2 linked regions of the Persicimonas caeni genome follow. The protein of the gene in region 1 binds, or shares a complex with, the protein of each later gene. Links are inferred from orthologs where the notes say so. Each region holds a gene or a part of one and is shown on either strand. Other genes may lie near its edges.

Region 1 (7,169 bases):
TGAGTGCGAGCCCGACGACTGCTCCGCAGGCGACGCTTCATCCGTTCGGGAGGCTCTGCGCAGATCGACGGTGAGCGCCGCCCCTGAAAGCGCGACTTCGTCGACGCGCGGCGTCTCTGCCAGGGCGATGTCCCACGGCAGCACGACCTCGACGCGCTCGACCACGCCCGAGACCCGATCGTCGGCCGCCGAGAACTCGACGCCTTCGATCTCGACCGTCGCCGGCCAGCTCCACGACAGCTCGCGCCAGGTCATCTCGGCGCCACGGCGCTCGAGTTGCTCGGCGAGCTTCGCCTCGGCGGCGCTCTCGAGCAGGTACGGAGCGCCGATGATCACGCCTCCGAGCAGAAGGCCGATGATCGCAAAGATGATGAAACGTCGGGACATCTGTGACTACGTTTTGGAACGCCAAACTTGAACTTCCGCCCTGCGGACGAATCATATTAGAAGCTAGCTTCATCTAAGGGAAGCATTCTGGCGAACCGCTGGACACTCGATCGAAGTTGAAACATAATCCGGCGCGAACTGGTTTTATTAAATGAACGCATCTGGGCGCGCGCCACTGAGCGAACGCGCCGCAACAAGTGAACTTCAATCAAGCAGGTAATCTGTATGGGTTTCATTCCTTACGTCGTCGAGCAGACGCACCGCGGTGAGCGCGGTTGGGATATCTTCAGCCGGCTGCTCAAAGATCGGATCATCTTCTTGGGCACCCCGGTCACCGATGATGTGGCCAACAGCATCATCGCCCAGCTTCTGTACCTGGAGAGCGAAGATCCGGACAAAGAGATCAGCCTCTACATCAACTCGCCGGGCGGCAGCGTCACCGCGGGCATGGCGATCTACGACACCATGCAGTACGTCAACCCGGACATCTCGACCATCTGCATGGGCCAGGCGGCCTCGATGGGCGCGGTGCTCCTGGCGGCAGGCGCCGACGGCAAGCGCTTCGCGCTGCCCAACTCGCGCATCCTGATCCACCAGCCGCTGCTTCGCGGCGGCATCGGCGGCCAGGCCACCGACATCGACATTCAGGCCCGCGAGATCTTGCGCCTGCGCGAGCGTCTCAACCAGGTCCTGGTCGACCACACCGGCCAGTCGATGGAGCGCATCGAGAAGGACACCGACCGCGACTACTACATGGGCGCCGTCGAAGCCAAAGAGTACGGCCTCATCGACACGGTCATCGAAAACCGCCCTGGCCTCGGCAAAGAAGAGAAAGCTGGGGAGTAAGCGGTGCGCGGTCCGAGAGTCTCGACGCCAGGTCTCATCGCAGCGCTGCTCGTCGGCGCTGCGTGCTCCAAGGGGCAACCTTCTGCCGAGGCTCCCGCGTCCGAGCCCGCCGTCGAACAAGCAGGAAGCATCGATATCGCCGTCGGCCCCGACGTGCGCTCATTCGACCTCGCCGAGGCCGAGTGCAGCGTCGTCGAGGCCGGCGGCGATTCGCGTTCGGGCGACTCTCACTCGGGCGAGGCATACCTGAACGTTACCGCCCGCTCGGCGACTATCCACACCATCGAGGGCCAGCGCGTGCGCCCCTACCTTCTGAGCGCTCGCCTGCCGGCCGACCTGGGCGAAGACGAGACCACCTTCGGCCCCGAGCGTACCAACTGGGGCGCCGTCGCCTCCTTACCGGGGGCCAGCCTCGAAGCCGACGACGACCCGATCATCCAAGTCATCGCCCGCTCGGTCCAAAACGGCCCCACCGACTACGAGTGCCGCGCCAGCCGCACCGGCCAAGAACTAAAACTCTCGGTCTTCTGCAACGGCGGCAAACTCGTCCCTTGGTCGACCGCCGGCCCCGTCCCTTCAGGCTCTTTCAAAGCGACCGTGAACTGCAAAGAGGTAAATTCACCACGGGGAACACAAGGGACACGAAGAGGAAAATAGAGTGCCTTTCTCCGTGTCCCCGTGATCTCCGTGGTGAACTCTACCCTAAAACCTTCACGAATTTGCGGATGATCGTCTTCTCGCCCTTGCCGGGGAAGTTGATCGTGAGCACCGCTTTGTCGCCGCTGCCAGACACGTTTACGACCTCGCCGATGCCGAAGCGTGAGTGCGAGATGGTGCAGCCGGTCAGGCCGTCTTTGCCCGGGGAGGCGCCAGCGGGAGGAGCGTCGGGTTCGCTCGACCAGGCGTCCTCCTGAGCGAACTCGTCGTCCCAAGGATTCACCTGGGAGAACGAGGTGTCGAAGTCGCCATCTTCGGCCTCCGCGAGCGTCTTTTTGACCGCTTTGGAGACTTGATTCTTATACATCGGCGGGGATTGGTCGAACTCCCAGGCGTCTTGGTCGACGCCGCTGCCGAAGTAGGCTTGCTCGGTGGCCTGGCGGAAGGCGTCGTAGCCGCCTCGATTCGAGGTTCGCCGTGAGCTGTAACGAATGCGTTTCGACGTGCTCTGCGGGTCGATCTCGATGCGCTCGGGGTCGATGTCGAGCAGAAAGCGGCTCGGGTCGGTGTTGCGCGTCTTGCCGTAGATACGCCGGCGGCGCGCATTGCAGATGTAGAGCTTGTGACGCGCACGCGTGATGGCGACGTAGGCCAGGCGGCGCTCCTCGTGGATCTCCTCGGCGTCGAACTGGTCGCGCACGCTCGGGAAGATCTCGTCTTCCATGCCCGCCAAAAAGACCGTGTCGAATTCCAAGCCCTTGGCGCCGTGGACGGTCATCAGGGTCACCGCGCCCTTCTCGTCCATCTGGTCGGTGCTGTGTACGAGCGCCGAGCGGTCGAGAAACGCGCCCAGCAGCTTGGCCAAACGCGACTCGGCGACCATGTCGGTCCCCTCGGGCGCGTCAGCGTCTTCGGTGGGCCCGAACTCACGCGCCTCGAAGTCTTGCTCGAACTCTTCCATCGCGCCGAGCAGCTCGCGCACGTTCCTCCATCGATCGTCGACGCGCTCGGCGTCGTCGCTCTCGAGGTACGAGTGGTAATTGATCTGATCGAGCAAAAACTCGCTGACGTGGGCCAGTCCTTCGTCGGCGGCGATCTGGTCGCGAAGCGAGAACAGGAGCTCACACAGATCTTCGACGCCCGAATTCGTCCGCCCGCGCAGGCTGTCGACGTCGGCCAAGGCCTCCTCGTCGGCGACGTCGAACGGCTCGGGCTCGATAGGAGCGTCGCCCACCGCCGACGGCTCGAGGTGGCCGGCGGCGTAGCGCACCGCCCGGTACAGCGTGCCGATGCCGGGTACGCGCGCGGCGCGCTGCAGCTTCTCGATGGTCACCTTGCCGATGCGCCGCGACGGCGTGTTGATGATGCGCAGGAAGTCGACCTCGTTGTCCGGGTTCAGCGCGACCTTCAGGTAGGCGAGCACGTCCTTGATCTCGGAGCGCTCGTAGAAGCTGATGCCGCCCACGACCTGATACGGCACGCCCCAGTTTTGCAGCTGCTCCTCGAACTGACGGCTCTGGGCGTTGGTGCGGTAGAAGACGGCGAAGTCACCCCAGTCGGCGCCGGCCTTGGCCATCTCGTGGATGCGCCGGGCCACAAAAGTCGCCTCCTCCCGGTCGTCGCCGCCGGTAAAGAGCGAGATCTTGTCGCCGCCCTCGCGCTCGGTCCACAGCTTCTTGTCGCGCCGGGTCGGGTTGTGCTTGATGACGTCGTTGGCCGCCTCCAAGATCACGCTCGTCGAGCGGTAGTTCTGCTCGAGCTTGATGACCTGGGCGTCTTCGTAATCCTTCTCGAACCCCAGAATATTGGCCACCGTCGCCCCTCGCCAGCGGTAGATGGCCTGGTCGTCGTCACCGACGACTGCCAGGTTGTCGTGGCAGCGCGTCAAGTGCTTCAAAAGCTCGTATTGGGCCGGGTTGGTGTCCTGGAACTCGTCGACCATCAGGTAGCGCCAGTGGCGGCTGTAGCTGTCGGCCAGGCGCGGGTCGTCGCGAAAGATCTCGAGCACGCCCAAGATCAGGTCGCCGAAGTCGGCACAATTCGCCTCGCGAAGCTTCTCCTGATAGGTCTCGTAGAAGGTCGCGTCCTCCTCGTCCACTGCGTTGAACGCGTTCTCGTGGGCCAACTCGGGCGTGTAGCCCTGGTTCTTCATCCGGTTGATATACCCGCGCAGCCTCCTGGACTCGCTGCGGTCTTTGGGGCGCCCCTCGAGCTCCATGACCTGCTTGACCAACTTGAGCTGGTCGTCGCCGTCGTAGATGTTGAAGTTCCAGTCGAGCCCGAGCCTGTCGGCGTGCCGGCGCAGCAAGCGGGCGCAAAACGAGTGGAACGTCGAGATGGTCACCGCCTCGGCGTCGTCGCCGGCGCCGTGTGCGCTCAGGATATCGTCGACGCGCTCGCGCATCTCGCCGGCGGCCTTGTTGGTGAAGGTCACCGCCAAGATCTGCTCGGGGTAGACTCCTGCCTCCAAGATCAGCCATCCGATACGGTAGGTGATCACGCGTGTCTTGCCGCTGCCCGCGCCGGCGAGGATCAGCAGCGGGCCGTCTTTGTGCTCGACCGCCTGTTTTTGGGGCGGGTTGAGGTGTTCCAGGAGGTTCATCGTCGTTCGAAGCTTTGGGATTACTGCACGTTTGTTCCGGGGATGGTAGCCGGGGATGTTGCGTATGACAATTGCCTTGCAGAAGAGGCCGTCCTGCAGATGCGCATCACCAGCTACGCAAATGACCACATTGCTCCCATAGGCGCCCTTGAAAACACGCCCTCGGCGTCGAGAATTTCTGCCGCCGTCGGGCCGTGCGAGCCGCGACTTCGATTGCGATTACGCCGCTCGCGAGTTAGACTAGTCGATGTAAATTACCCTCTCTGACATGTGACTGTGCCTTGCATCAATCACAGCGACGCCGGTGGTCGAACGCACCTTGCATCGCCACCTGTCTTTATGTGAAGACGCGTTGAGATTGATGGGAAGACGCCACGGATCGGCGACGGGCAGCGGCCCGAACGAAGTCACTTGAGGAAGCATTTGGAGCACAGATGGCCGTCGAGCAGATCAACGATCGCAACGAACTCAGAGAGTTTCTCACTCGGGATAAACTCGCCAACGCCTACCTCCTCGGAAACCTCGACCCTGCCTTTTTCCCCTTCTGTAGCTGGTACGGCGCCCGCAGCGAATCGGGCGAGTTGGGCAGCCTGTTGCTGATCTATCAGGGCCTGAGCCTGCCGGTCGCCTTCATGGTGGGCACGAAGCCCAATTTCCAAGAGTTTCTCGTCGACGCCAAAGACCATCTTCCCGAGCGCTTTCACTTCCACGTGCTCGAGCACCACATCGACACGGTGCGCCACGTCTTCGACTGCTCGGACACCATGCGCATGCATCGCATGGGGCTCGAGAAGGAAAACTATCAGCCGCTCGAATCGACCGACGACGTCGAGCGTCTGGGACACCGCGACACCGCCGCCATCATGGCGTTGTACGAGCACTACCCGGACAACTTCTTCGAGCCCTCCCAGCTCGAAACCGGGCTGTATTTCGGCATCCGCGACGGCAACGGCGGGCTCTCCTCCATCGCCGGGGTGCACGTGGTCAGCGAAGAGTACGACGTGGCCGTCATCGGCAACCTGGTCACCCACCCCAGCGCCCGCGGCCAAGGCCTGGCCACCCAGTGCACCGGCCGCCTGCTCGACGAATTGTTCGAGCGCGTCTCGCTGGTGGCGTTGAACGTCCAAGACGACAACGACCCGGCGATCAAGATGTACGCAAATTTTGGCTTCCAGGACAACAACGTCTTCTGGGAAGGCCGCTGCTCATCCGTGAGCACCTGAATCCGACTCCAACATTTGATGGAATATGGCGACGGCTCAGAACCGACCGGTGAAGCCGAGCGAGACGTCGCCACCGGCGGTGACCGAAGCCGTCGGGGCCGCCTCGAGGTCGTCCGAGCTCAACAACAAGAAGACGCCGGTGCCGGTGACCACCGCGCCCACGGCGATGGCCGACACGCCGACGGTGTCGAGGGTATTCGCGCGCGCCTCTTCGGAGAGCGCCTCTTGGCGGCTCATGCCTTCGACGACCCCGCCGTCGGCCGCCTCGACCGAGCCCGTGACGTCGTCGCGGATCGACTCGGCCCAGAAATGCGCGCCCACGCCGGCGCCGGCCACGACCAGACCCGTGGCGGTGAGGGTCCACCCGACCGCGTTGCTCGAATCGGCCTGACTCGACTGGGCCTGACTCGACTCGGCGGGCAGATCGGTCGGCTCCTTGACCTGCTGGCCCTTGTCACCTTTCGTCTCGGCATCCGCCATTTTCTGCTTGGAATCGTCAGCGACCGTGCACTCCTCGTCGAGCTCGCTCAAGTACTGGTCGGCCTTGGCGTTGATGAGCCGCGGCGAGGGATCATTGACGGCGGGCGCCGAGATGACGTTGAGATAGGCCTGCCGTGCTTTGTCGCACTCACCCATCTTTTGGTAGGCGCGCCCGAGGTTGAGCCACGTCACGTTGAACTCCCCTAAGGCGTTGGCTGCTTCGAGCAACTTGACTGCCTTCTGATGGTCGCCCTTCTTGATGGCGCCGACCGCCTCCGAGTTGAGGCGGAGCTGCTCGTTGGACGGCTTGGCGGCTTTGGTCGCTTCTTCCGTGTTTTGCTGAGCGAGTACCACAGCAGGTGCGCCGGCTGTGAGCGCCCCGGTAAGCAGGCAAGTGAGCAGACGAATACGAACGCGATGGGAGAACATCAACAAACTCTTTTCAACTCTGGGGTAAATGCTCGCGAGCCGCCCGCAAAGCGGGTCGCTCGCGACAACGTCGTCGCGACGGCTCTCACTCGATCGCAGCCGCGAAAGAGCCCTCCAACTTCGCCGATTCGCCGGTCGTCGAGTGCTCCACTGACCATGTCCACTCACAGGGGGTCGGCTCCCCCAGAGCGTCGAAACGCGGCAGCGGATACGCGTCGCTCTCGCGCCAAGACGAGCTCGATTGATAATCTGGTTGGCCCGCCGTGCAATCGGTCGAACTCAACGTCATGAGAAGGTCTTCATCGAAACTGCTCGCGGAACTACGCAAGCTAGGCAACAGGGAAGCTCCGACCCACGTGCACAAATTGCTAACAATGCTCCCATCGACTTCCCCCTCCGACACGGACGCCGCCATCGCTTCGCAGTCCCAGCGCTCCTCGTTGATCAGTTTGGCTAATGTGTCTCCTTGTCCGTAATCGGCGAGGAGTTCCGGAAAGACGACGCGTTCGAAGACAACGGTGATATAGCGAGAAAAGAACAACTTG
Region 2 (6,912 bases), 520 kb from region 1 along the record:
GGCGAAGCAGTTGCGGCTCTTTTGGGCCGACCACCTGGCCAGCGCGGGTGACTTTGGCGGGGCCGTCTCGGTGATCTGGCCGGTCGAGGAGGCGCGGCATATCGCCTGCGAGTGGCTCGATCGTGGCATCGACGTTGGCGGTGCGCTCGCCGCGCGCATGTATGTGTGGAAGGCGTCCCTGTTGCCCGGCGAGTTCGACTCCTTCCGCAAGGAGGTCTTCGCACTTCTCGACGACACCTCCAATGCCCGCGCCCACGAGCGGCGCGCGCTGGTCGACGCGCTGCGCACGACCCACGACCACAACGCCGTGCTCGACGTGCTGCGGCGAAAGGCTGCGCGGATGATGGTCGCCGAAGAGCTGCGCGCGCCGGGGAGCTTCGGGCCCGAGGAGATCGAGGCGATGGCGGGCTCGATCGACGAGTTTATGCTCTACGAGGACGTGCGCCGGGTCGATTTCCGGCCGGTCACGCGCCGAGAGCCGGTGTCGGTGCAGATCGCGGCCGAAGATTGCGGCGCGGTGCATATCCACGACGCGGCGAGGTTGCCCGACGGGCGGCTTCTGGTGGCTTTGGGTGATGCAGGCATGCGGGTGGTGTCGCTCGACGGGCGAACGATCGCCCGGTTCGACCAGCCGTCGGACGCGCTCGTCATTTCAGACAGCGGCGATCGCGCCATCGCAATCAAGCGTCTAGACGGGCGCCGAGTTCGGCTCACCCGTGTCGACCTGGTCGAGCTGTGGGCTTCGCATTGGTGCTACGCAGATATCTCCCGTTGGGCGGACTCCTACGACGGCTCGATCTGGTTTGTCGCCCGCGTCGATACGTTCATCGGCGTCGACGCGATGGCCGACGACTTTAGCGCCCTGTGGCGGGTGGCCGAGGTCGGCGGCTGGGTGAGCTCGATGCAGCGAAGCGAGGAGCACCTGAGCTTCGTCCTCCAGAATTGCGAGGTGTGGAATTACGAGTTGCCGTCGCTCATGCTGCGCGAGCGCGCGGAGGTCGGGGTGCCGGAAGACGAGCACGGCCTCAACCGGTATGTCGACGCTGACGGTCAGACGATGACCGTTCGTCAGGCGGTGTTTGCGCGGGGCCAAGTGTGCAGGGCTTATCATGAGGTTCGCGGAGAGCATCTGCCCGAGGAGTCGCATTGTCCGCTCCACGTCGAGTTCGGCGATGTGCACCGCCAGCGTGTGAGCTGGGAGCTCGGGACCGGTTTCGATGCGGCGCGGGCGGAGGTGCACGGAGAACGCGTGGCGTTGCTGTTGCACGGCGACGACGATGTCCGGCTGATGCTGCTGAGCACCGAGCGCGAGGAGCCGCAGCTCACTGTTCAGCTCGACGGCGCATCTTACCCGTATGTCTTTCCGGGCGTTCGCTTCGACGGGCAGTGGTTGACGCTTTGGGACGAGCGGGGGCGCCTGCTCAACTTCGACGCCCAGACGCTGCGTCTCGACTGCGATCTGCGCCTCTCCTGACGTGGAATGACTCGTCTCGCTCGCCGGTTTTCGTGGCGCGGGATTTCCGTTATGGTGGGCGCGAGACTAAACGCCTGTTCAGTCGTTTCGGAGGGAGCGCTTCGGGCGCGGGACCAGGCCTAGAAGGCCTGTCTCCAAACATGGATCAGGCCTAGAAGGCCTGCCTCCAAACATACGTGGCGAGATTTATGAGCGATCGTTTCAAATTGGTATCGGAGTACGAGCCCAAGGGCGACCAGCCCAATGCCATCGCCGAGTTGGCCGGTGGCCTCAATGAGGGCTTGAAGCATCAGACGTTGCTGGGGGCGACCGGCACGGGCAAGACCTTCGCGATCGCCAACGTGATCGAGCAGGTCAACCGGCCCACGCTCGTGATGGCGCCCAACAAGACGCTGGCGGCGCAGCTCTACAACGAGTTCAAGGAGCTGTTTCCGCACAACGCCGTCGAGTATTTCGTCTCGTATTACGACTACTACCAGCCCGAGGCGTATATCCCGTCGACGGACACCTTCATCGAGAAGGACTCGTCGATCAACGATGCCATCGACCGGATGCGCCACTCGGCCACGCGCAGCCTCTTCGACCGCAACGACGTGATCATCGTCGCCTCGGTGTCGTGCATCTACGGCCTGGGCTCGTCGGAGGCGTACCACGGCATGCTCCTGTTCCTGGAACAGGGCCAGGAGGCGCGCCGCAAGGACGTGCTCGCCAAGCTCATCGACATCCAATACGACCGCAACGACTACGACTTCTTTCGCGGGAAGTTCCGCGTGCGCGGCGACGTCGTCGAGGTCTTCCCGGCCTACGAGGAGGATGAGGCGATTCGCATCGAGTTTTTCGGCGACGAGATCGAGGCGATCTACCGGATCGACCCGTTTCGCGGCAAACGCTTGGAGAAGCTCGACAAGATCGCCATCTACCCGAACAGCCACTATGTGATCCCGCCCGATCGCAAAAAGAGCGCGATCGACTCGATCAAAGACGAGCTCAAAGAGCACCTCGAGAAGCTCATCAGCCAGGGCAAGTTGTTGGAGGCGCAGCGCCTCGAGCAGCGCACCCAATTCGACATCGAGATGCTGATTACGATGGGCTTTTGCAACGGCATCGAGAACTACTCGCGGCATATGTCGGGCCGGCGCCCCGGCCAGGCGCCGCCGTGCCTGATCGACTACTTCCCCCAAGACTTTTTGATGGTCGTCGACGAGTCGCACGTGACCGTGCCCCAGATCGGCGGCATGTACCGCGGCGACCGCGCCCGCAAAACCACGCTCATCGAGCACGGCTTCCGGCTGCCCAGCGCCATGGACAACCGCCCGCTCAAGTTCGAGGAGTGGGAGGACAAGATCAACCAGATCATCTACGTGTCGGCGACCCCGGGCGACTACGAGCTGGAGAAATGCCAGGGCGTGGTCACCGAGCAGATCATTCGCCCGACCGGTCTGATCGACCCGCAGGTCGAGATGCGCCCCGCCCTCGAGCAGGTCGACGACGTGTACGGCGAGGTTCGCAAGCGCATCGACGCCAACGAGCGGGTGCTCATCACCACGCTGACCAAGCGCATGTCGGAAGACTTGACCGAGTACTTGCGCGAATTGGGCGTCAAAGTGCGCTACCTGCACAGCGACATCGACACCATCGAGCGCATGAATATCATCCGCGACCTGCGCCGAGGCGAGTTCGACGTGCTCGTGGGCATCAACCTGTTGCGCGAGGGCCTCGACATCCCCGAGGTGAGCCTGGTGGCCATCTTGGACGCCGACAAGGAGGGCTTCTTGCGCAGCACGCGCAGCCTCATCCAGACGATCGGGCGCGCCGCGCGTAACTCCAAGGGCCAGGTCATCTTGTACGCCGACAAGGTCACCGACAGCATCGAGGCGGCGGTCGACGAGACCAACCGCCGCCGCGAGATCCAGATGGCTCACAACGAAGAGCACGGCATCACGCCGCAGACGATCAAAAAGAAGATCGCCGACATCGAGCAGCACGTGCCCGGCGCGCCCGACGAGGTCGCCGCCGGCACCAAGACCGCCGACGAGGCGACCAAATTCGACTTCGACAACGTCGAGGCGCTCAACTCCACCGAGCGCATGGAGGCGAAGATCGAGGAGTTGCGCGAGGAGATGAAGGCGGCGGCGGCCGACTTGCGCTTCGAGGATGCGGCGGACCTGCGCGACAAGGTGCGTGAGCTGGAGAGTCGGCTGTTGGGTGTGAACGTGGCGTAGCTTCGGTGCGGGGGCATCTTGCCCTCGTCTTCTCGGTGCGGGGGCATCTTGCCGTCGTCTTCTCGGTGCGGGGGCATCTTGCCCTCGTCTTCTCGGAGCGGGGGCATCTTGCCCTCGTCTTGTAGAGTTGGCCTTGCAGATGCGCCACCTCAACCCCCCGGCGCGTTCGCGCCTGCCCCCCACGCGTCGCTTTGGGGGGCGAATGGTCGGCCCCACCACCACATGTGTTCGTTGGAGCAACCATTTCCTCCCCAACGGCGCTTTTTGCCGTTAGGGGAGGTGCCCGGAGGGCGGAGGGGTTGAGGTGACTATTCTGCAAGGTCCCCTCTACAAAGCTACCTGCACCAACATCGGCTCATCCTTCAGGTCGAGCCAACCCAGAAGCTCGACCAGCGCGGCTTGCTTGGTGGACGTGCAGCCGAGCGTGGCGCCCTCGCCGACGGCAAAAGTGTGCAGGAAGATGGCGCTGCCTGCGCCCTTTTTGACGTCCTTGGTGTTGTGCTCGACGACCAGCCCCAGTCGGTACATGGCGAGTTTTTCGGCCGACTTCCAGTCTCCCTCCTTTCCGTCCGCGCCCACCCGCTGCCAGGTGTTGTAGTGGGGCGAAGTCGGGTCGTCGACCCAGCGGTCGCGGGCGTCGACGCTGCGCCAGGGCCAGTCGCCCTCGTAAGGCTTTTCGACCGTGCCGAAGGCTGTGCCCAGCCCGAAGACGCCGGCCGGGGAGCGCTTGTCGCCCTCCTTTTTGGCTTCGAGATCGCCGGCATCGAAGTCGTACAACCCGCGTCCCTCGCCCAGTCCCGCCGCGCCCAGGCGCACGTCTACCAGCTCGCCGACTTGCTGCCAGCCATCTTCCGTACGCCGAAATCGACGCAGCGTGCCGCGTGAGCTCGACGCCGAACCCGTTTGGACCAGGATGACCTGCTTGTGCTTTTGGGGCAGCGAGATCTTGTAGTCTTTCAGCGCCTCGTCGAGCCCACCGAGCGCCTCTAGTTTCTGCGACGGCACTCGAAACCGGTGGGTCACCGGCACAAACTTCAGCAAATCCATCGCCTGGGTGTGATACCCGTCGGACCAATTGTTGATGACCAGCGGCAGGCCCGACTTGCCGAGCGTGTCGCTGATGATGCCGACGTGATCCGGGCGCTCGTCGCGCATGGTGTTCATGAAGACGACGTCGCCAGGCGCCCACATCGCGCCGTCTTTGGCGAGTGCGTCGGCCTTGGGATCCGTACCCAGCTTCTGCCAATGACGCTCGAAGTAGGGCAAGATCGTCTTGACCCGGCGCTGGTCGATATTCGGGTCGGGCTTCTCGACCATCGGGTAGGACTTTGGGCTCGCCTCGATGTCCTCGTGCAGCTCTTTTTGCAGGTCGATGCCGGCATTACGCACCGCGCGGATGACCATGTCGGTGCAGACGCCTTCGGTGCGCGGGACGTCGCCGCCGGGGTAGTCGAGGCCCTTGTAGCCGCCCTGGTATTTGGCTCCGTTGAGCGCGGTCTTCTTGGCGCCGATGAGGATGTCGAGCGCGTTGGGGATGCCGTCTTGGTCGACGTCGTTTTTGGCCCAGCCGGCGATCGCCTTGGCTCCGCCCATCTGGGCGTGGGCGAGGGCGACGGGGGTGCCGTCGATGTAGGCGAACAGCGAGCCGTCGCCGGGCGGATCGACGACGGTGACGTCGCGCTTGGCCAGCCAGGTTGGGAAGGCGAGCTGTACCTTCGGGTCGAGCTCGGAGAAGACGCCCTTGTCGGCCTCGGCGGGGCGTAGGGGCGCTTTGGGGGCCGGTTTGTTATCAGCGCGGGAATTGCTGCCTCCGAGGTCGGTGCTGGCCGGCGAAGTCTGTTCGGAGGCTTTGGTACCAGCGCTGGAAGCGCTGCCTCCAAGGGTGGGCTCGGAGCGAACTTCGTCGCAGGCGAGCAGTGCGATGGCTGCGAGCAGCAAGAGGGACAAGCTGTAGTGCGACGAGTAACTCATGGGTGGCTCCCGTGTTGAGGCGAGCGGTCGATTTACTAATACGTCACTATTTGAAGGGTCGCTCGGTTCTGCGTGACGGCCAATTCCACGACCCTCAAATTGTAGTTTGTAGCCGTAAATAGCTCCCGGCAACCGCCCACGCCCGAAAGAACGACCCTCACGTATGACTGGAAATGTCCCGGCGGCACAAAAGCTCTATTGTGCCGCGAACGCCCCCACTGCCGCCGGATCGTCAAAGCAGCGACCGTCGTAATCCGGAAAAGCCTCGCCCGACAGCGTGCGCGCTGCGCCGACGGCCGGGCTGTCTGTCCCAATACGGTAGTCTCCGCCCGCGCGGTCGGCGAAGCCGGGCTCTTGCTGCACGATGCTGTCCTGGGGGGCCGGGATGCCTCCGCTCAAGCTCGGGCCGCTGAAGTTGGGGTCGTCGAGGGCGAACCACAGGTTATTGGCGAAGGTGAACGTCTCCGGGGCGGTGTTGCCGCCGACGTTGACGAAGACGCCGTTTCGCAAATCGGCCGTGTTGAAGACGACGATGTTGTTGACGAAGAGCCCGTCGCGCGACGGCACGAAGCGCTCGTCGGTCGACTCCTGGAGGATGCGAGCGACCCAGGTCTTGGGTTCGATGACGGTGTTGTGGGCGAAGACGCACGCGTCGCAGCCCACATACGCCATCGGGGCGCCCGATGCGGCGCCGACGCGCTCGAAGACGTTGGCGACCACGCGGATGCGCACGCCCTCGTAGGGGGCGTCCTGCGGCCGGAAGTAGGCGAGGCCGGTGCTGCCGCCGGCGTTGATGCCGCGGCCGGTCACGTCGGCGAAGCGGTTGCCGTGGATGAGAATGTCGGCCGTGCCGCCCTTGGCCTGGATGCCCGAGCTGGGCTTGTCGTGGATGTGGTTGCCGTGGATGACGCCGTCGTGGCAGCCGACCATGTCGATGCCCTGGCCGCTGCACTGCGACACGTCGTTGTCGAGCACCCAAAAGTCGTCGACCCCGGACAGCTTGATGCAGTCCTGGTTGCCGCCGTCGCCGACGCCCTCGACGGTGACATTGCGCACGACGACATGGTGGGCCGGGGTGTCGAAGCTGCCGCCGTCGTCGATGTTGAGCCCGTTTTGGGCGACGTTGCGGATGGTCAGGTTCTCGATCGTCAGATAGCTCGGGTCGCTCACTTGGAGCCCCGTGTTGCCGCCGTCGATGACCGCGCCCTCCTCGCCGACGATGGCGACGGGCGCTTCGGCCGTGCC

The links.
Region 2: the proteins of FIV42_RS10260 (region 1) and uvrB are in contact, whole or in part, in a crystal structure (PDB 7EGT), measured with the Thermus thermophilus proteins. The link is inferred for Persicimonas caeni from one-to-one orthologs. Residues at the interface, in WP_096412145.1 of Thermus thermophilus: His654, Arg656, Phe657, Gln666, Asp668, Glu669, Lys680, Arg681, Leu682, Ser683, Lys685, Tyr686, Ala687; in WP_096411307.1 of Thermus thermophilus: Glu23, Leu25, Arg26, Asp27, Gly28, Glu29, Arg30, Phe31, Arg55, Glu326, Asp327, Phe328, Glu379, Ser382, Gln383, His398, Gly400, Arg401.

Annotation. Positions count from the first base shown.
Region 1 is NZ_CP041186.1:2,788,740-2,795,908, forward strand. What follows is about bases 1,712-4,892. They hold FIV42_RS10260 (ATP-dependent helicase), read right to left. Parts: upstream 4,493-4,892; coding sequence 1,931-4,492; downstream 1,712-1,930. Other genes in these bases: FIV42_RS10255 (hypothetical protein), read left to right, coding at 1,712-1,890. Also shown: FIV42_RS10245 (transglycosylase domain-containing protein), read right to left, coding at 1-387; ATP-dependent Clp endopeptidase proteolytic subunit ClpP, read left to right, coding at 613-1,233; more of FIV42_RS10255, read left to right, coding at 1,237-1,711; FIV42_RS10265 (GNAT family N-acetyltransferase), read left to right, coding at 4,927-5,715; FIV42_RS10270 (tetratricopeptide repeat protein), read right to left, coding at 5,752-6,624; FIV42_RS10275 (invasin domain 3-containing protein), read right to left, coding at 6,710-7,169. UniProt on the Escherichia coli protein: A helicase with DNA-dependent ATPase activity. Unwinds DNA duplexes with 3'-5' polarity. Translocates on single-stranded DNA with 3'-5' polarity. Initiates unwinding more efficiently from a nicked substrate than double-stranded DNA.
Region 2 is NZ_CP041186.1:3,310,984-3,317,895, reverse strand. Bases 1,256-4,179 are described here. They hold uvrB (excinuclease ABC subunit UvrB), read left to right. Parts: upstream 1,256-1,662; coding sequence 1,663-3,696; downstream 3,697-4,179. Other genes in these bases: FIV42_RS12280 (DUF1287 domain-containing protein), read right to left, coding at 4,024-4,179; FIV42_RS12290 (bpX6 domain-containing protein), read left to right, coding at 1,256-1,474. Outside these bases: more of FIV42_RS12290, read left to right, coding at 1-1,255; more of FIV42_RS12280, read right to left, coding at 4,180-5,667; FIV42_RS12275 (right-handed parallel beta-helix repeat-containing protein), read right to left, coding at 5,863-6,912. UniProt on the Escherichia coli protein: The UvrABC repair system catalyzes the recognition and processing of DNA lesions. A damage recognition complex composed of 2 UvrA and 2 UvrB subunits scans DNA for abnormalities.